Regions from separate parts of the Cupriavidus sp. PET2-C1 genome, predicted to be linked through region 2. Evidence: predicted binding sites of a transcription regulator. Region 2 holds the regulator's gene; the other holds the start of a gene.
The links. Region 2 encodes FliA, which starts transcription of late flagellar genes. Its sites were predicted from a motif close to CTAAAGTTTNNNNNNNNNNNGCCGNTA; they were not measured.

Region 1: a site for FliA is predicted at 1,525-1,551, ahead of ACX12D_RS33670 (FliC/FljB family flagellin). Genes of this name have one in related genera too.

What each region holds. Positions count from the first base shown of each region.
Region 1 is NZ_CM137260.1:3,074,927-3,084,291, forward strand. It holds gene ACX12D_RS33670 (FliC/FljB family flagellin) at 87-1,421, opposite strand; gene ACX12D_RS33675 (RNA chaperone Hfq) at 1,638-1,961, opposite strand; gene ACX12D_RS33680 (methyl-accepting chemotaxis protein) at 2,924-5,005, shown strand; gene ACX12D_RS33685 (MDR family MFS transporter) at 5,385-6,878, shown strand; gene ACX12D_RS33690 (DUF190 domain-containing protein) at 6,920-7,261, opposite strand; gene ACX12D_RS33695 (tripartite tricarboxylate transporter substrate binding protein) at 7,668-8,543, shown strand; gene ACX12D_RS33700 (MarR family winged helix-turn-helix transcriptional regulator) at 8,631-9,149, opposite strand; gene badH (2-hydroxycyclohexanecarboxyl-CoA dehydrogenase) at 9,285-9,365, shown strand, end outside.
Region 2 is NZ_CM137260.1:2,592,804-2,602,168, reverse strand. It holds gene flgG (flagellar basal-body rod protein FlgG) at 1-132, opposite strand, end outside; gene flgF (flagellar basal-body rod protein FlgF) at 184-927, opposite strand; gene flgE (flagellar hook protein FlgE) at 978-2,219, opposite strand; gene ACX12D_RS31635 (flagellar hook assembly protein FlgD) at 2,276-2,947, opposite strand; gene flgC (flagellar basal body rod protein FlgC) at 2,962-3,369, opposite strand; gene flgB (flagellar basal body rod protein FlgB) at 3,377-3,787, opposite strand; gene flgA (flagellar basal body P-ring formation chaperone FlgA) at 4,010-4,729, shown strand; gene flgM (flagellar biosynthesis anti-sigma factor FlgM) at 4,897-5,202, shown strand; gene ACX12D_RS31610 (flagella synthesis protein FlgN) at 5,257-5,715, shown strand; gene ACX12D_RS31605 (flagellar protein FlhE) at 6,079-6,510, opposite strand; gene ACX12D_RS31600 (RNA polymerase sigma factor FliA) at 6,507-7,223, opposite strand; gene ACX12D_RS31595 (MinD/ParA family ATP-binding protein) at 7,264-8,082, opposite strand; gene flhF (flagellar biosynthesis protein FlhF) at 8,086-9,365, opposite strand, start outside.

The DNA of each region.
Region 1 (9,365 bases), 480 kb from region 2:
CAGAGCGGAGACCGCTCTGGAAGCATTCCCGGTAGTGCCGGGCCCGCAGGCCCGGCACTACTAGGAGGGTGACGACTGTTGCGGAATTAACGCAGCAGCGACAGCACGCCTTGGGTCGACTGGTTGGCCTGGGCCAGCACAGCCGTACCTGCTTGTTGCAGGATCTGGGCGCGCGACATGTTCGACACTTCCGTCGCGTAGTCGGCGTCTTGAATGCGCGAGCGCGATGCCGACAGGTTCGTGACAGCCGAACCCAGGTTGGAGATTGCCGAGTTGAAGCGGTTCTGCACTGCGCCCAGCGAGCTGCGCAGCTTGTCGACCGTTGCCAGTGCGGCGTCGATCGTGGTCAGCGGGTTGGTGCTGCCCACGCCGGTGAAGGCGGTGGTAGCAGTGGTGCTGCCGCTGGTGCTCAGTTCGATCTGGGTACCGTTGGTAACGGCGGTCGGGGTGGCTGCGGTGCCAGCGTTGACCAGTGCTGCGGGGCCTGCGGTGGTGTCCAGAGCGTAGTTGTTGCCGCCTTGGCTAACGTAGGCAACAGCGCTGCCGGACGTGTCCGCGCCGACCTTGACCAGCTGGCCAGCCACCGTGTTACCAGTGTTGCCGTTGGCTGCATCGCCGACCTTCACGTTGGCGGTGTTCAGTTGAACCTTGCCGGTCGTGTTGTTGACCGAAGCTGCGTAGTAGTCGCTGCCGTACTTGACCACGTAGCTGTTGGTGGCGTTGCCGGCGGAGTCCAGCACGTTGCTCAGCGACAGGTCGCTGGCCTTGACGGTCGAGCCGGTAGCGGTGCTCAGCGAGGTTGCTGCGGTGGACAGGTCGACTGCAACCGGGGTGGTACCGGTAGCAGCGGCAACGGTGGTGATGGCGGCGCTGGTCGGCAGTGCGTTCTTGGCAACCGTGAAGCCGGTCATGCCCAGGGTCTTCGAGCTGATTTCCTTCAGGTCGATCGAGATGGTCTGGCCGTCTTGCGCGCCAACTTGCACCTTCAGCGACGATGCGGTCGACGACAGGACCTTCACGCCGTTGAAGTCGGTCTGTTGCGACGTACGGTCGATTTCAGCCATACGTTGGGTGATTTCGTCCTGGATCGACTTCAGATCGCTTGCCGAGTTGCTGCCCGTTGCGGCTTGCACGGCCAGGGTACGGATAGCTTGCAGGTTGTTGTTGACTTCGGTCAGCGCGCCTTCAGTCGTTTGCGACAGCGAGATACCGTCGTTGGCGTTACGTTGAGCTTGGGTCAGGCCGTTGATGTTCGAGGTGAAGCGGTTGGCAATTGCCTGGCCAGCAGCGTCATCCTTGGCGCTGTTAATACGCAGGCCCGAGGACAGACGCTGGATCGCGCTGTTCAGCGACGATTGCGACGAGCTCAGGTTGTTCTGCGTCATCAGGGACAACGTGTTGGTATTGATGACCATCGACATGGTACGACTCCTATTCTTTTACAAGTGAGTTGTGCAATCCGGCTGTTGCCGCAACGTTGGCTGCCAGGCAATGCTGGGCGAGAAGTGCCACCGTTGTTTGGGTTATCGGTTGGGGCCGGAAAAGATTTAGAGTGATCTTTGCGATGGTTTGAAAACGAGTGGCGGATTTGGCGCGAAACAAGCCCGGCCGGGCCTTCGGCGTGACGCCGGCAACGCCTAGCGGCGCTTGCGGGTACGCGGTGTATATAAGCTGACAAATTCCGGCGAGGTCTCCGCCCCGGGCACGCTGGCCATGGCCTCGGGAGCGTGAGCCGGCGTGATCACGGCGATGGAATGTTTGTAGACAATCTGCGGAAGCGGGTCCTGCGCAGACTCTGCCAGCAGCACCATATAGTTGTCCGCTGCCATGATCACGCCGTGCAGCCGAATGCCGTTCGATAGATGCACGACGACAGGATTGCGACTTGCGCTGTGGGTGGAGAGCTGCAGGTGCTGCAGTTTCCGGCTCGGGCGATCGATCCTGGTTACCTTCTTGTTCACAACTTCTCCGGAAGAGCCCGCTCGGGTTCTGGCGGCTGGCAACGGTCCAATAACTGGGACTGGGCCGGGGCAAATGGGGTGTGACAGCATGGCTGGGTGCCGGCTGGGGCACGGCCTGGGCTGGGCGGGGGATAAAACTTCCGCTCTCGGTGCTGGCGCGGGACGGCGAGGCGGCATGGGCCGGGACCGGCCCTGGTTTGTGTCCAGGCGGTGGATCCGATGCTGCCCCGCAAGCTGTGGCGGGCGACGCCGCCAGAAGAGAAGGGGAATACTTCAGGGGCGAGGGTAACAAAATTTTTTACAAATCTTGACGGTTGGGGGGCGCGTCTCGCGTAGAGGTTTTCCTCTAATAAAACTATTGCATCACACTGCAAACCTATGAATTGATAGGCGCGTGCGTGGCAAGTCCCAACGCCACCGGCGCCCGCATTCCCTATCTGGCATGGGTTTGCGGGCAACAAGGTGGCCCTGGCCCGCTACTGCGATGCATCCCGTGCCAGGTATCCGTCACTTGCGTGGCATTTTCGGCACTTTTACTATCAGAGATATCCCTGATAGAAATAGGATTTACACCTCATGTAAGCAGGTTTATATTCGCTTCAGGGCCTTTCGGCTCTAAAGCTGTCCTGGAAAGCCTACGAGCACCCCGCGCGTGGGCTTCTTTTTTTGTGCGCCCACTTTGTTTGTTGTGCGCCCTCGACGACAAGCGCCGGAGGCGGCACTTCGAAGTGCATGGGTGACATTAGACGACAGGTTGAAGCTGGGCAATCGCTCGAATTGCCGGGCTTTTCCCCTCTATATTTCCTTTCTATCCCGCATTTTTCCGCTTCTTTGCGGAAGTCGCTGTTTAGCCCTCAAGCTTGCTCCCGTACTGCCGTTAAGCCCGCGATGCGGCGTCGCTCCGGAAATCTGTCCGGGGCGAGGATGAAGCGCGCGCGATAAGAGTTAAAGGAGCCGGGAAGATGCGTTGGTTGCGAAACTTTGGCATTGGGGTGCGCCTGACGGTAGCGTTTTCGCTCGTGGCGCTGCTGCTGGTTGCCGTGGCCGTGCTGGGCATGATGTCCCTGCGCACCATGAACGAATCGATGCGCCTGACAGTGGAAGGGCGCCTGTTCAAGGTGCTGGAGATCGAGCGTGTCAAGCAAGATGCGCTGCGCACCGGCATCCTGGTGCGCGATGCCACGCTGAATGAGGATCCTGTCGCCGTGCGCCGCAACGCCGAGCGCATCGGCGCGCTGCGCCAGGACATGCGCGGCACGCTGGATGAACTGGGGAAGTGGTTGTCCAGGTCCGCCAGGCCTGAGATCCAGGAAACCTATCGTGCCCTGATCGAGGCACGCAACGCTTACGACACCCAGCTCGACACGGTGCTGCGCCAGTTGCAGGGCGGCGAGTTCGACAGCGCGCGCAGCGCGCTGGTGGCGACCCTGCCGGCGGCCCAGGCACCTTACTTCGACAAGCTGAGCGAATTGTCCGACGGCGGGCGCAAGGTGGCCGCTGCCGCCGTGCTGGAGGCCAATGCCAGCTATGAGATGGCGCGCAACCTGCTGCTGGGCTTGGCTGCCGCAGCGGTCGCGCTGGCCGCCGTCCTCGGCATCAGCATCACGCGCTCGATCACGCGCCCGGCACGGCAGGCGCTGGACGCGGCACAAGCGCTCGCACATGGCAACCTGACTTATGTCATCCACGCCAGCAGCGATGACGAGATGGGCCGCATGCTGGGCGCGCTGGAGCGCGCTTTCGGGCAACTGGCGACGCTGGTGCACGGCATCCAGGGCGCGACGCGATCGATCGACGGCGCGACCCGGGACATCGCCAAGGGCAATACCGACCTGTCCCAGCGCACGGAAGAGCAGGCGGCATCGCTGGAGCAGACCGCGGCATCCATGGAGCAGCTCACCTCGACGGTCAAGCAGAACGCGGCCAACGCGCGCCATGCCAACGAACTGGCGCTCAGCGCTTCCGGCGTGGCAACGGCGGGCGGGAACGCCGTGCGCGGCGTGGTCGAGACCATGCAGCATATTTCGCAATCGTCGGCCAAGGTCGCCGAAATCGTCGGTGTGATCGAAGGGATTGCCTTCCAGACCAATATCCTGGCGCTCAACGCGGCCGTGGAAGCCGCCCGCGCCGGTGAGCAGGGTCGTGGCTTTGCCGTGGTGGCCGCGGAGGTGCGCAGCCTGGCCCAGCGGTCTTCGTCGGCGGCCAAGGAGATCGGCCAGCTGATCAATGGCTCGGTGGGGCAGGTGGCCCATGGCGCCAAGCAGGTCGAGGACGCTGGCCGCACCATGGACGACATTGTCGGGGCGGTGAAGCGCGTGACCGACATCATGGGCGAGATCGCCGCGGCCAGCGAGGAGCAATCCTCCGGCATCGAGCAGGTCAACCGCGCCATCAGCCAGATGGAAAGCGTGACGCAGCAGAACGCCGCGCTGGTCGAGCAAGCCGCCGCCGCCGCCGAGAGCCTGCAGCAGCAGGCCGCCGGGCTGGTCGACGATGTATCCAGGTTCCAGGTGACACCGGCGCAAACGCATGTTGCACGGGCGCCCGCACCGGCTGCGGCTGCGGCTGCGCGAGTGGTCTCGGCCGCGCGCGTGGCGCCGGCAGCCGCCGGGAGGCGCCCTGCGGCACATACGGCCGCAGGTGGCAAGAGCCACCCGCCGGTCCGCCAGGCTGCAGCTCGCCCGACTCCCGCCAAACCGGCGGCTCCGGCTGCTCGTGCTGCCCAGGCGGTGCAGATGGCGCATGCAACACCGGCAACACCGGCAGCACGCGTGGCACCTGCAAGCGCTGCCAAGCCGGCGGCCCGGCCGGCCGCCGTGGCGCCACGCGCCGGCGCGGTCCGCACCACCCGCGAGCCTGTGTTGCCCAGCAAGGCCCGCGCGCCGGTGGTGCGCCAGGGCCGCGAGCCTGTGCTGTCTTCCAAGGCACTGCCCGCCGCGCGCCAGGCCAAGCCTGCCGCCGTGGCACCGGCGCCACGCCGCGCCGCGCGCACCCCGGCCGCCGGCAGCCCGGCCATGGCCGCGGGCGACTGGGAATCGTTCTGAGTCCGGCAATGCTGCCTTGAATGTCGCCTGAATGTCGATCAGGCGGCACTCAGGTCAGGAGCCCGGCAAGGCGCCGGGGCGGCTGCAAGGCGCAAGGCTTAGGCCTACAATAGCGCCCTTGTATACAAAAACAGACAGGAGCGATGCCGCCCGTTCGCGGTGGCGCCGCACTCCATGTCCCTCGCCGCAAGCGTTCTCTCTGCCCCAGCCCATGACCGCCGTCTCCATGCCGCCCCTCCTGGCGGCTTCAGCTCCGCCTTCACCCGCCCAGTCACCCGCGACCGCTTCGGCCACTTCCGCCTCCCCCGAGGCCGCGGGCGATGGCGGCAAACCTGGCAAGGCGGCATCCGTCCCCTCGCCGGTTCCGCCGGTGCCGGTGATGCAGGTCATTTTCGGGCTGATGCTGGCCATCCTGCTGGGCGCGCTGGAGCAATCGATCGTGGCCGTGGTGCTGCCGGAGATCGCGCTGCAGCTTAACGGCTTCGAGGAGATGGCCTGGGTGGTCTCGGCCTACCTGGTGGCCTCCACGGTGGTGACGCCGATCTACGGCAAGCTCTCCGATCTGCTCGGGCGGCGCTCGGTCCTGTCGTTTGCCATCGTGTTGTTCTTCCTGGCTTCGATCGCGTGCGCGCTGGCGCAGACCATGCCGCAACTGATCATCGCGCGCATCCTGCAAGGGCTGGGCGGCGGTGGCCTGATCTCGGTGTCGCAGGCCACTATTGCCGACGTGGTGCCGCTGCGCGACCGTGGCCGCTACCAGGGCTATGTGAGCGGCGTGTGGGCCGTGGCCAGCATGGCCGGCCCGGTGATCGGCGGCTACCTGGCGCATTACCTGTCGTGGCGCTGGATTTTCTGGATCAATCTGCCGCTGGCGCTGATCGCGCTGCTGGTGGTCCGCCGTGCGCTCAAGCACCTGCCAGCGGGCGGGCGCCGCCATCGCATCGACTACGTCGGCGCGCTGCTGTTCGGTGGCGGCCTGACCGGCGTGCTGGTGTTCCTGACCCGGCTCGGGCAGGGGCAGTCGGCCGCGACGCCGCAAACGCTTGGCCTGCTGGTGGCCGGGGTGGCCGCCATGGTGCTGTTCGTGTGGCAAGAGCGCCGGGTGGCGGACCCGATGATCCCGCTGGACATGCTGCGCGTGCCGACGGTCACGATCTGCTGCATCACGCTGTTCCTGTGCTTCTTCCAGCTGATCGCCATGTCCGTGCTGCTGCCGCTGCGCTTCCAGGTGGTGGGCGGCGTGCAGGCCGATAGCGCCGCGCTGCGGCTGGTGCCGCTGACGCTGTCCATCCCGTTTGGCGCGTTTGTCTCGGGCCGGCTGATGACGCGCAGCGGCCGTTACAAGCCGCTGCAGCTGGCGGGCTCGCTGGTTGCCCCGCTGGCGATTGTTGCGCTGGCTTTCGTCGATCCGCATGCGGTCCTGCTGACCGCGCTGGTGATGGTGATTCTCGGCCTGGCCATCGGGCTGCAGTTGCCGAGTGGCTTGGTCGCTACCCAGAACGCGGTGCCCGCGCATCAGGTAGGGGTGGCCACGGCGCTGACCGCCTTCTCGCGCATGCTCGGCGGCGCGGTCGGCGTGGCGGTGCTGACCACCGTGCTGATCGCGCTGCTGCGCCGTGGCGGCATGGGAATAGCGGACCTGGCCGGCGGCGAGGACGTCCTGATGAGCATGTTCCACCGCGCCATGGTGGGCGGCGACGCGGGCGCCTCGGCCGATGCCGGCGCGGTGCGGGCGGCGGCCGAGGTGGCGTTCCGTACGCTGTTCCTGCTCAGCGCCGCCGTGTCGCTGGTGGCGCCCTTCCTGGTGGCGCGTCTGCCGGAGGCCACCTTGCGCGGCAGCACTGGCGCCAGCGTGGCGGCCAGCATGGATTGATTGGCGTACGCGGCCGAGTGCGGCCGCGTGGCCCGGCCAGGTCAGGGGCTCCGCGCCTCTGGCGTGCTGCTTTTTCCCAGGAAGCCGAACTCCACCGGCGTCTTGGCGTAGAACACCTGGACGTCTTCCAGGGCGAGGCGGTCGAACAGCCGCTGCACTTCCTCCTCCGTGGCAATCACGGTGATCTCCTCCGGCCGGTCGGCCAGCTCCACGAAATGCCAGGTGTGAAAGCGGCGGTCATGGCCGATGCCTTCGGCCGCGACCATATGCGTGGCGCCGCGGATCTGCAGCTCGCGCAGGATCTGCAGCAGCCAGTGGGATAACTGCTTGCCGTGGTGGCGGCGGTTTTCGATGGTAAACAGCGTGAGTTGGAAGCCTTGCACGGCAGCCCCCTTTCGCCCCCTTGCGGCGGTGTTCGCGTGCCGCGGACGTGGCATGGACGATGTGCGCCTAACGGGGTGCCGTCTTTAGTTTAGGCGCGAAACCTGCTGCCCCAAAAACCAAGGGTTCACCCTAGTCTCACTCGGGGAGATGGCCGGCTATATTTCCATTCGTCTCAATAGCGATCTGTTGTTTTATATATAAAACAAAAACCAAGGGATCGCTCCCGTCACGCCAACCATTAGCAGGCCTACCGTGCGACATCCGAAGCCCAAAACCAACCTCAGGCGTGCACTGCGCTGGCCCGCCGCCGCCTGCCTCGCGTTCGCCAGCCTGTGGGTTGGCGCGGCACCCGCGGCTCACGCCGCGAAACCCACCTCAGCCGCCTCAGCCTGCAGTGCGCTGCGCATGATTGTGCCGTTCCCGGCGGCTGGCCCGGCCGACCTGCTCGCGCGCACGCTCGCGCAGGGTTTGCACCAGCGGCGCGGCGTGACCGTGGTGGTGGACAACAAGCCCGGGGCCAACGGCAATATCGGCATCGATGCGGTGCGCCGCGCGGCGGGCGATGGCTGCACCTTGCTGGTGGCGCCGGCCGGCAACCTGACCATCAACCCCACGCTGTTCCCGGCGCTGTCTTATCAGGTCGAGCGCGACTTCCTTCCCGTTTCGCTATTGGCAAGTTCGCCCAATGTGCTGGCGGTGCACCCTTCCGTGCGCGCCAATTCCGTACAGGCGCTGGTGGCGCTGGCACAGCGCGCCAATCCGCCGCTTGGTTATGCCAGCCCCGGCGTGGGCAGCGGCCTGCACCTGGCCGGCGAGCTGTTTCGCCAGCAGACCGGCATCGCGCTCCTACATGTGCCCTATAAGGGCACCACGCAGGCGCTCAACGACGTGGTGGGCGGGCAGGTGCCGATCCTGTTCGGCACGCTGCCCACGCTGGCGCCCTTCATCCGCTCCGGCGCGTTGCGCGCGCTGGCCGTGACCCAGGCCAAACGCTCGCCCGCGGCGCCGGCGATTCCGTCGCTGGCGGAGCAGGGCGTGCACGGCATCGAGGTCAGCTCGTGGTACGCGCTGCTGGTGCCGCACGCCACGCCGGCGCCGGTGGTGGAGGCGCTTAATGCCGACGTGCGCGAAGTCTTCGCCGGCAAGGCGGTGCGCGAGGAACTGGCGCGCCAGGGCATGGAGCCGGTTGCCAGCACGCCCGATGCGCTCGCCACGCGCATCCGCCAGGAAAGCGCGAGCTGGGCCGAGCTGATCCGCGCACGCGGCATCAAGGCTGAATAAGGCGACAGCGTAATGACGCAATGATGCGCAATAGCGCAAGCCGGTGCTGGCAGCCGGTTTGCGTCATCCCCCCTCACGCATGACGCCTCACTCCCGCCCGTCCTCCGTCGCGGCGCCTTCGGCATCCAGCCCCTTCATGTTTTCCAGCAGCTTGAGCAGGTAGTGCAGCGTGTGGGTGATGTCGCCGGTTGAAAAATCGGTCAGCGCCCGCTCGTAGTAGTCCCGGATCTTGGGCTGCGCCAGGCGCAGCCATACATGGCGCCCGGTCTCCGTCATGGTGACCAGCCGCGAGCGCCGGTCGCGCCCGTCGGGCGCCATGCTCAGGTGGCCGTCGCGCTCCATGCGGCTGATCAGCCCCGAGAGGTTCTGCCGGCTCACCATCAGGTAGCGCGCCAGGTCGCCCACGCTCATGCCATCGGCCGCCTGTGGCCGCGACAGCGCGCCCAGCACGGCCCACTGCTGCGTCGTCAGGCCTTCGGCCTCGACCGCCCTTGACCCCGTTTTATGCAACATATTTGCGCATTGGTACAGGCGAAAGAACAACCTGTTTGCCATTTCCATGCGCGCTGCTGGGGCAAGATCATCATCAAAATCGGGGTTAACCATCATAAATTCCTGAGAAGCCGTACTTGCATTGGTTCAGCTGCCCGCCTAGTATACGTCAATATATTTACGTATTTAACCGCTGGCGCGCGACCTATCAGTCGCACGATAGCACCCTGGACCACGAAGGAGAACACTGTGCAAAGACTCGAAGGCAAGACGGTCATCGTGACTGGTGGTGGTGGTGGCATCGGCGGCGCAACCTGCCGGCGCTTTGCG
Region 2 (9,365 bases):
CAGTTCCTCGAACACGGCACGCCCACGCTTGAAGCCGTTGGTGGAAACGTTGGCCAGGTTGTTCGAGATCACGTCCATCTGCGTCTGCTGCGCATCGAGGCCGGTCTTGGCAATCCAGAGAGAGCGGATCATGTTTGTCCTCACAAGGCTGCCGCGAGCCGCGGCAGCACATCAATTCAAAGTTCAGTTATTCGAGAGCAGTTGATTAGCGCGCTGATCGTTGGTGTCAGCGCCCTGGATCATCTTCATCTGCATTTCGAAGCGGCGGGCGTTGGCGATCATGTCGACCATCGCCTCGACCGGGTTGACGTTGCTGCCTTCGATCGCGCCGGAAATCACGCGGATATTGGCGTCAACCTGCAGCGGCTGCGCGCCGGGGCGCAGCCGGAACAGGCCATCGTCGCCTCGGGCGATCGAATCGGGCGGTGGATTCACCAGCCGCAGCTTGCCCACCTGGGCCAGGCCCGCGGAGGTCTCGCCAGGGCCGCGCGCGGTGATCGTGCCATCGCTGCCGATGGTGACCTGCGCGCCAGGCGGCACCGCGATCGGGCCGCCATCGCCCATCACCTGCAGGCCGGTGCTGGTAACCAGCTGCCCGTCCGCCGACACCTGCAGCGAACCGGCGCGGGTGTAGGCTTCCGTGCCGTCCGGTGCCTGCACCGTCAGCCAGCCGTTGCCCTGCAGCGCCACGTCCAGCGGGCGCTCCGTGTAGGTCAGCGGGCCGGCCTTGAAGTCGGCGCCAGGCGTGGACGCCAGCGTGAATGCGCGCGTTGGCGAGGCTTGCCCCACCACCGGCACCGCGCGGAACATGTTGACCTGCGCGCGGAAGCCCGGCGTGGAAGTATTGGCCAGGTTGTTGGACACCGCGGCCTGCTGGTCGAGCGTCTGCTTGGCCCCCGACAGGGCGGTATAGATCATGCGGTCCATGGCGTCCCTTTAGTTCCTGTCCGTGCGGCTCGTCTTGCCAACGCTGCGCATTACAGGTTGACCAGCGTCTGCATGACGGTGTCCTGCGCCTTGATGGTCTGCGCATTGGCCTGGTAGTTGCGCTGCGCGACGATCAGGCTGACCAGCTGGCCGGACAGGTCCACGTTGGATGCCTCCACCGCATTGGACTTGAGCGTGCCAAGGCTTCCGCCGGCCGCGCCGACCACGGCCTGGCCCGATGCGCCGGTCGCGGACCACACATTGTTGCCCTCCGGCTTCAGGCCCTGCACGTTGCCAAAGCCGGCCATCACGACCTGGCCCAGCGCCTGCGTCTGCTGGTTCGAATAGCTGCCAAGGATGGTGCCATCCGGCTGGATCGCGAAGCCGAGCAAGCTGCCCGCGGTATAGCCGTTCTGCACGGGCGGCTTGGTGTCGTTGGCGCCGGCGAACTGCGTCGTGCCGGTCAGGTCCATCGCGATGGCCAGGGGTGCCGCGCCGTTGGCAGCAGCGATGTTGATGGCGGTGGTAGCGCCGGCGGCCGGCGACTGCAGCGTGCCCTTCGAGTCGAATTTGAGCGTGACCGGCGCGCCAACCACATTGCCCGCCGCATCGGTCAGGTTCATCGTCCAGTCGGTGCCGCCGCCGCCCGCTGCCGGGAACGTGCCCGCGCCGGGCGTGCCCGTGGAGAAGTACGCGGTGAGCTGCTTGGCGTTGCCCAGCGAGTCATAGACAGTGACGCCGGAGCTGTAGTTGTACATGCTCGACGTCGGCAGCGCGGCCGGCGTGCTGGCGAACGGCGTGGTCGGTACCGTGCTGCCGGAGTTCAGGTTGAAGGAGATGCCGAGGGTAGTGGTCGCCTTGGCGGCCATGGTGGTGTTCGGCACCACCAGCGGCTGCGGCTGCACAGCGCCGCCGCCGGTCGTGCCAGCCGGGTAGCCGGTCAGTTTCAGGCCTTGCGCGTTGGTGATGCTGCCGTCCTGCTGGCGCTGGAACTGGCCATTGCGCGAGTAGAAGACCGAGCCCGAGGAATCGGTCAGCCGGAAGAAGCCATTGCCATTGGTAATGGCTACATCGAGCGCACTGCCGCTCGACTCGATATTGCCCTGGTTGAACGACTGCACCACCGAATTCACGGTCGTGCCCAAGCCGATCTTGGTGCCGGCATACACGTCGGCGAACTGCGCGGTCGATTGCTTGTAGCCGACCGTGTTGGCGTTGGCGATATTGTTGCCGATGACGTCCAGATTCGATGCGGCGGCATTGATGCCGCTTACCCCTTGACCGAAACCCATGATTTTCTCCTAGTTACCTGACATCCTGCCGGCGCGTCTCGCGCGTGGCCACGTGATTAAAGAATGCGGCGAACGCCGTCGACCGGCGCGGTGCGGCCGCCGCCGATGTCGACCAGCACGCCCGTGGAGTCGCCACTGATGCTGTTGACCTTGCCGTAGACCAGCGCGACCGGCGCGACATTCTTGCCGTTGGCGGTGGCAGTGACCTTGAAGCTGTAGTCGCCGTCGGCAACCGCCACGCCTGCGTCGTTCTTGCCGTCCCAGGCGATGTCGTGCACGCCGGCGGTCTGGCCCTTCATGTCGATGGTGCGCACCACGTTGCCGTCCTTGTCGAGCACGCTGACCGTGACCGCATCGGCGGTCGCCGGCAGGTCCACGCCGATCTGGCCCGGCACGCCGCTGGCCACCGTGGTGGCATTGCCCGGCACCATCACGGTGTGGCCGATCAGCGCAGCCGAATCCATCGCGCGGCTCGCGCTGACTTGCGACAGCAGCGAGTTCAGCGTGGTGTTCAAGGTCTGCATGCCGCTCACCTGGCTGATCTGCGCGAGCTGCGAGGTCAGCTGCGAGTTGTCCATCGGGTTAAGCGGATCCTGGTTGTTCATCTGCGTGACCAGCATCGTCAGGAAGCTGTTCTGCAGGTCGGCGGCGGAGGCGCTGCCGCTTTGCAGGGTATTGGCGATCCCGGCAGCGCTGGTGCTGCCGCTGGTGGAAGAGGTCGTGGTCATTGCGTATCCCGGTTTTACTGACCGATGGTCAGCGTCTTGAGCATCATGTTCTTGGCGGTGTTGAGGACTTCCACGTTGGCCTGGTAGGAACGCGAGGCCGAGATCATGTTGACCATCTCCTCCACCGGGTTGACGTTTGGCATCGTGACGTAGCCGTCGGCATTGGCCAGCGGATGCGTGGGGTTGTGCACCATGCGCGGGGGCGACGGATCTTCCATCACGCCCTCCACCTGCACGCCGCCCACGTCGTTCTGGCCCGGGGTGGCGGCAAGGCCGAACACCACTTGCTTGGCGCGGTAAGGCTGGCCGTTGGGGCCGACCGCACTGTCGGCATTGGCCAGGTTGGACGCGGTCACGTTCATGCGCTGCGACTGCGCGGCCATGGCCGAGCCGGCGACTTCGAAGATGTTCATTGCTGGCATGGCGTGCTCACTGCTGGATGGCCGACAGCATGGTCTTGATCTTGGCGCTCATCACGGTCAGCCCGGACTCGAAGTGCACCGCATTGTCGGCAAAGGCGACGCGCTCGGTGTCCATCTCGACGGTATTGCCATCGATGCTCGACTGCATCGGGATGCGGTAGTCGAGTTGCATCTTGTCGGCGAACGCAGACGTCACGCCCGGCAAGTGGCGCACCGAGGTGGTGGACAGCGACACGCCTTCGGCTTGCTTTCCGCGCTCGACGCTTTGCGCCAGCGTGCTGGAGAAATCGAAGTCGCGCGCCTTGTAGCCGGGTGTGTCGGCGTGGGCGATATTGGAGGCAATCACCGATTGCCGCTGGGTCCGCAAGCTCAGCGCTTCTTGTTGGAAGCGCAACGCCGCATCGAGTCTGTCAATCATGTCTGTGTCTCGCTGGAGGGGGAGAGCAACGAAGGTCGACCTTCTTCAGGTGTGCCATCTTAGGGGCGGCCCCGTCATGCCAATCGCACGAATAGGGCAAAGAAAACCGCGCATTTCGACTCGAGCAAGAACGCGGGGCTGCCTACAATAGGACCCGTTGACACGCACGCGGCACCCGCTTTCGCGGTGCGGCCCGCGTCGTTTCCTTGCCTGGATGTACACATGAACCCTCGTTTCCGCGCCACCGCGGCGCGCGCCCTGCTCTGCGTGCTGGCCGCTGGCGGCACGCTGGCCGGCAGCGCCGGCGCGGCGCCGCCCTCGCCGTATCCCGAAGACCCGGTGCGCGCCGCGGTCGAACAATTCCTTGAGCGCCAGACTGCCGGCCTGCCCGGCAAGGCCACCATCCAGGTGGTGCCGCCCTCGGGCGGGCGCGCGCCGGATTGCCCGTTGCCCGAGCCGTTCCTGCCACCGGGCGCGTCTCCCTGGGGCCGGGTCTCGGTCGGCGTGCGCTGCGCCGGCGAACGTCCCTGGACCCGCTACGTGCAAGCGCGCGTGTCGGTGGTGGCCGACTACTATGTGGCCGGGCGCAACCTGATGCCCGGCGAGGCCATCGATGCGGCCGACATGGAAGTCCGCCAGGGCGACCTGGCATCGCTGCCGCGCGCGGTGGTGACGGATCCCGCCCAGGTGAGCGGCGCGGTGGCGGCCAACCGCATCGCGGCGGGTTCCCCGATGCGGATGGATCTGCTGAAGAAAGCCATTGCCGTACGCCAGGGCCAGAACGTGACTGTGCTGGTGGAAGGCGATTCGTTCCAGCTCAGCAGCGAAGGCAAGGTCATGGCCGAGGCCGCGGTGGGCAACAACGTCCAGGTGCGCCTCAAGAGCGGTCAGGTGGTCAATGCGCTGGTGCGCAACGGTGACACGGTGGTGCTGCAGCAATAGGGAGTCGGGACGGCGACGCCTGGAGTTGCGCATGCGTCTCATGGGTCGGCTCATGAGACAATACCGCGCGCTCCGGGGCCGGAAAAACGGCGCCGCGGCGCCGCAATTCGACCTAAAGTTTCGCCCGAAGCATCCGATAAGCCAAAGGTACCCAGCAAGGAATCATCGTGAAGATCAATCAGACCACCTCGTCGAGGCCGAGCGACGCCATCGACGGCGCCGTGCGCAGCGTGGCCGGCGCCCCCGGATCGACGGCTGCCCCGGAGACGTCCAGCGTACGCGTCAGCAGCCCCCTGTCGGCCCAGGTGCGCGAGATCGGCGCGCGCATGGTAGAAGACCATGACGACGATATCGACACCGCCAAGGTCGAAGAGATCCGCCAGGCCATCTCCGAAGGCCGCATCAAGATCGACCCAAGCAAGATCGCCGACGGCCTGCTCGCGTCCCTGCGCGAACTCAGCGGCGGCGCCTGACACCGCGGCTTGCTACGGGCCGCATCGCCAACCCCACCCCAAGATAGGCAAGCCATGAGCCAGTCCCTGATCCAGAACCTGCGCCGCGAAACCGAGCTCGCGCAGGAGTTCGCCACCGTGCTGGGCGAAGAAAGAAGCCTGATCAAGGCCGGCGATTACCAGGCCCTTGCCGGGGTGCTGGAACGCAAGGTCGAACTGGCCGGATTGCTGGGCGCGCTGACGCGCACGCGCGAGGCGCAGATGGGCGCCATGGGAATTCGCACCGGCGCGGGCGGCCAGCTGTTCGGGCGCCAGATCGATCCATCGGTGGAAGCCGCATGGCGGACGCTGGTGTTTGCGGCACGCGCTGCAAGCGACGCCAATGCGCTGAATGCCGCGGTTGTGGATGCGCACCTCGAGTTCACCGAGGAAGCGATTCTGGCGTTGCGGCAACGGGGTGACAACACGACGCTGTATGGGCGCGACGGGCGCGCGCAGACCGGGCCGCAAGGGGTCAGTCTGGCGACTGGTTGAATGGGGTAGCGGTTGAGCTGGGTAGTTTGTGGCATCTCGTTCTTGCGAGTGCCCGCCCTCTCCCCCGGCCCCTCTCCCACAAGTGGGAGAGGGGAGCAAACCAGCTGGGGGGAATTGGCCAACGCCTCGGTTTAGCCGTGTGACCCGCCCCCCAGGCGGGGAACACCCAAGCGCGATGCGAAGCGAGCCGTAAAGGTTTGAATCTCCCGTTATGCGGCGCCGCATCCGGGTCGCCTTCTTTGCCTACTTTCTTGGCGAGACAAGAAAGTAGGTCGCCGCCCCGCAGGGGTGGTGAAACTGCAGTTGAAGTTGCAGTTAAGCAGTTGCGGTTAAGCAGTTGCGGTTGCGGCTAAGCACCCCCCCTCACCGAAACCCAACCGTAACCTCATTAGCCTGCCCAATCAAAACCGGCGTCAACGCCCCCTTCCCCGGCACCTGAAAGGCAAACACAAAGCCCTTGGCAGCGTCATCCCCGCTAAACGCCTCGGTCAGCCCCTCAGCCCCCGAAAGCAATACACACCGTTGCGCATTGCATAGGTAAGCCTGCAGTGCATTCGGCGGCGTACGCGAGAAGCTATAGCGCCACCGCACTGTCGTGATTGCGCCCTGCGCCTGCGGCAGATAGCCGGTCGGTGAAATCGGGACGGAAACGGTACGCAGGCCTTTGCTGTATAGCGCAGGCCCGTTCACCGAAGCCGACCAGCTATGCAACGCCTGCCCGCCAGGCGCTGCCAGTGCCGGGCAGCACGCCACGGCGAGCGTCAACGCGGCGAAGCGCTTGGGCCAGTGGCTCACAGCAACCCGCGCAACTGCGAACGCAGCCGTGTGATCGCCTGGCTACGGATCTGGCACACGCGCGACTCGGTGACTTCCAGCACCGCGCCGATTTCCCGCAGGTTCAGCTCCTGGTCATAGCACAGCGACAGCACCAGCTTCTCCCGCTCGGGCAGGCGCTCGATGGCGCGGATCAGCGCTTCGCGCATGCCGCTCTCCATCAGCACCGTGAGCGGGTTGCCGTCATCGCTCACGCTCAGGTGCCGGTCCAGGAAGTCCTCTTCGCCGGAGCGCTCGAAGTCTTCATAGTGCAGCAGCTGGCAGCCATAGACCTCGTTGAGCAGCGTCTGGTATTCGTCCAGCGGCAGCTCCAGTTCCTGGGCCACTTCGGAATCGAGCGGCGCACGGCCCAGCGTTTGCTCCAGGCCGCGCACGGTGCGCTCGATCCGCCGCGTGAACTGGCGCAGGCTGCGCGACTGCCAGTCGTTGGCGCGCACCTCGTCGAGCATGGCGCCGCGAATGCGCTGGCTGGCGTAGGTCTCGAAACGCGCACCGTGGGTGTCTTCATAGCGCTTGGCGGCGTCGAGCAGGCCGATCATGCCGGCCTGGATCAAGTCATCGAGCTGCACGCTGGCAGGCAGCTTGGCCGCCAGTTGCAAGGCGATGCGACGCACCAGCGACGCATGCGCCGTCACGGTATCAGTCTGTTCGAGCTTTCCCTGAATCGTATACATGGTGGAATTCTCGTGAGTCCTAGCTTGCAGGTCCCGGCGCTTAAGCCAGGGCCGTGGCCGTCGGCGCCATTGGCGCCGACAGGGTTGAACGGGGATCGGAGGACATTGGCCAGCTGGCAATGCCTGTGGCAATTCGGCGCAATGCGGCGGTGGCGGGCGCGGCCGGGAAGGCCTCGACCACGCAACGGCCCAATGCGGTACTGCGCTCGACCAGCGGATCGTGCGGCAGGCTGCCCGCGGGGCTGGCCTCGACGCCAAGGTACTGGCTGGCGGTACGGGCCAGGTTGCCCAGCACCGCACTGGCGGCAGCGTCCCCGGCGGCGGCGTTGATCACCAGGTGGAAACGCCGGCAGGCGTACAGGTGATTGAGCTGCTTGATGCAAGCGTATGCGGCCTTGATCGAGGCCGGCTCCGCGCGCAGCACCACGATGAGGTTGTGCGCCGCGCCAGCCATTTGCGACAAGCCGCCATCCGCATCGCTGCGGGCATCGCTGAGCACGGTGCGAAACGACTTGAGCAACTGCAGGTCGCCATTGGCCTGGGGGCTGCCCGGCAGCACGGCAACGGTGCCGGCGGGACGCTTGCCGAGCGCTGCGTCGAGCGTCACCGCGCCTCCCAGCACCGCGGCCAGGGTGCCTTCCGGCATGGCGCCGGCAAGCCGGGTGGCGCGGGCGCCGAAGCGGTCCTCATCGACGAGCAGCACGCGTTCGCCTTGCAGGGCAAGGGCGTTGGCCAGCCCCAGTGCCACCGTGGTGGCCCCGGCACCGGCATCGCTTGCGACCACGGCAATGCGGCGCGTGGCGCGTGGCGCCAACATGCGCCGCAGGCTTTCCGCCTGGTCGGTTGCGAGTGAATTCACGGCTTATTCTCCCTGCGCCAGCGTCTCGAACACGCGGCTTGCGCTCATGCGCGCCTCGAGCTGGCCCCCGGCGACGCCCAGTTGGAACGTCTGCTCCGGCGCTTCCTGAACGGCGGGCTGCGTGGCGCGGCCGCTGCGGGCGGGATAGTTTTCCAGCACGTCGAGCAAGGCCAGCAAACGGCCGATGCCTTCGACCAGCACAGCGGCGCCGCAAGCCTGGCGAGCCGGCGCGCGGCCGGTCAGCCGCGCCAGGAATGCAGCGACCGAATCATCGCAGGCCTGCTCGAGGCGCAGCGCGGCCACACCCATCTGCAGCGCGAGCAAGCGGGCGCAGGCCTGCGCTTCGGCCTGTGCGGGTTCATTGCCGCCGTCGCCTTGGCCCAGGTGGTCCAGCGCATGGCGCAGCGTGCGCAGTTGCGCTTCGCCGGCTTCGGCCCAGCGGGCCCAGCGTGCTAGTTGCGCGCCCTCGGCCGACAGCGCCGGGTCGCACAGCAGGTAGTGCACGGCGAGCGTCTGGCCGTTCTCGCGGTCGACCACGCGCGACACCAGCAAGCCGGCATCGGTGCCGCCCTCGGCGGCGGAGCGGGCGCCGCGGGCCTGGCCTTCGAGCACGCGCACCGGGCATTGCGCGATCCACTGCACCGCATCGCGGCCGCGATAGTCCATGTCATGCACGGCGTGGAAGGTCAGCGTCTCGGCCAGCGCATCGAGCTTGACGGCGGCACCGCCGCTGGCCACGCGGGTGGTCTTGCGTGCGGTAGCCAGCCAGCGCTCGCCAGCTTGCTGCCAGCGTGCCAGCACGGGGGCGGCAGGCATGGCGTCGAGTACGTTGACCACGGTACGGGCGGCGGCGATGGCGGCGCACAGCGTGGCGGCATCGGCTTCCCATCCGCCCTGGCCGCCTTGCAGCGCCGGGCCGGTGCGGCCTGCGGGTGCGGCAGCGGCCGCCAGCGGCAGGCCGTCGCGGTCCGCCAGGAACAGCGTGTGCTGCCATGGGCGCGGCGCGCGCCGTCCCGCCACCGGTGCGGCCACCGTTGCGCTCAGCGACAGCACGAAGCGGTCGCAATGGCGGGCGAGGTCGCGGCAGGCGGCCTCGCGCACTTGCTGCGCCATCAGGCGCGGCGAGGGTGCGCTCTCATTGCGTTGCTGCCACAGCGAGCGGACCAGTTCAAAGCTATAGCTGCCAGCGTTCAGTTGCTCCACGCAATCGCCCACCGCGTTGGCGCTGTCGGCGAGCGAGCGCAGCATGCCGTCGGCGCCGCCTGGGCTGGCCGCGCGCGCGG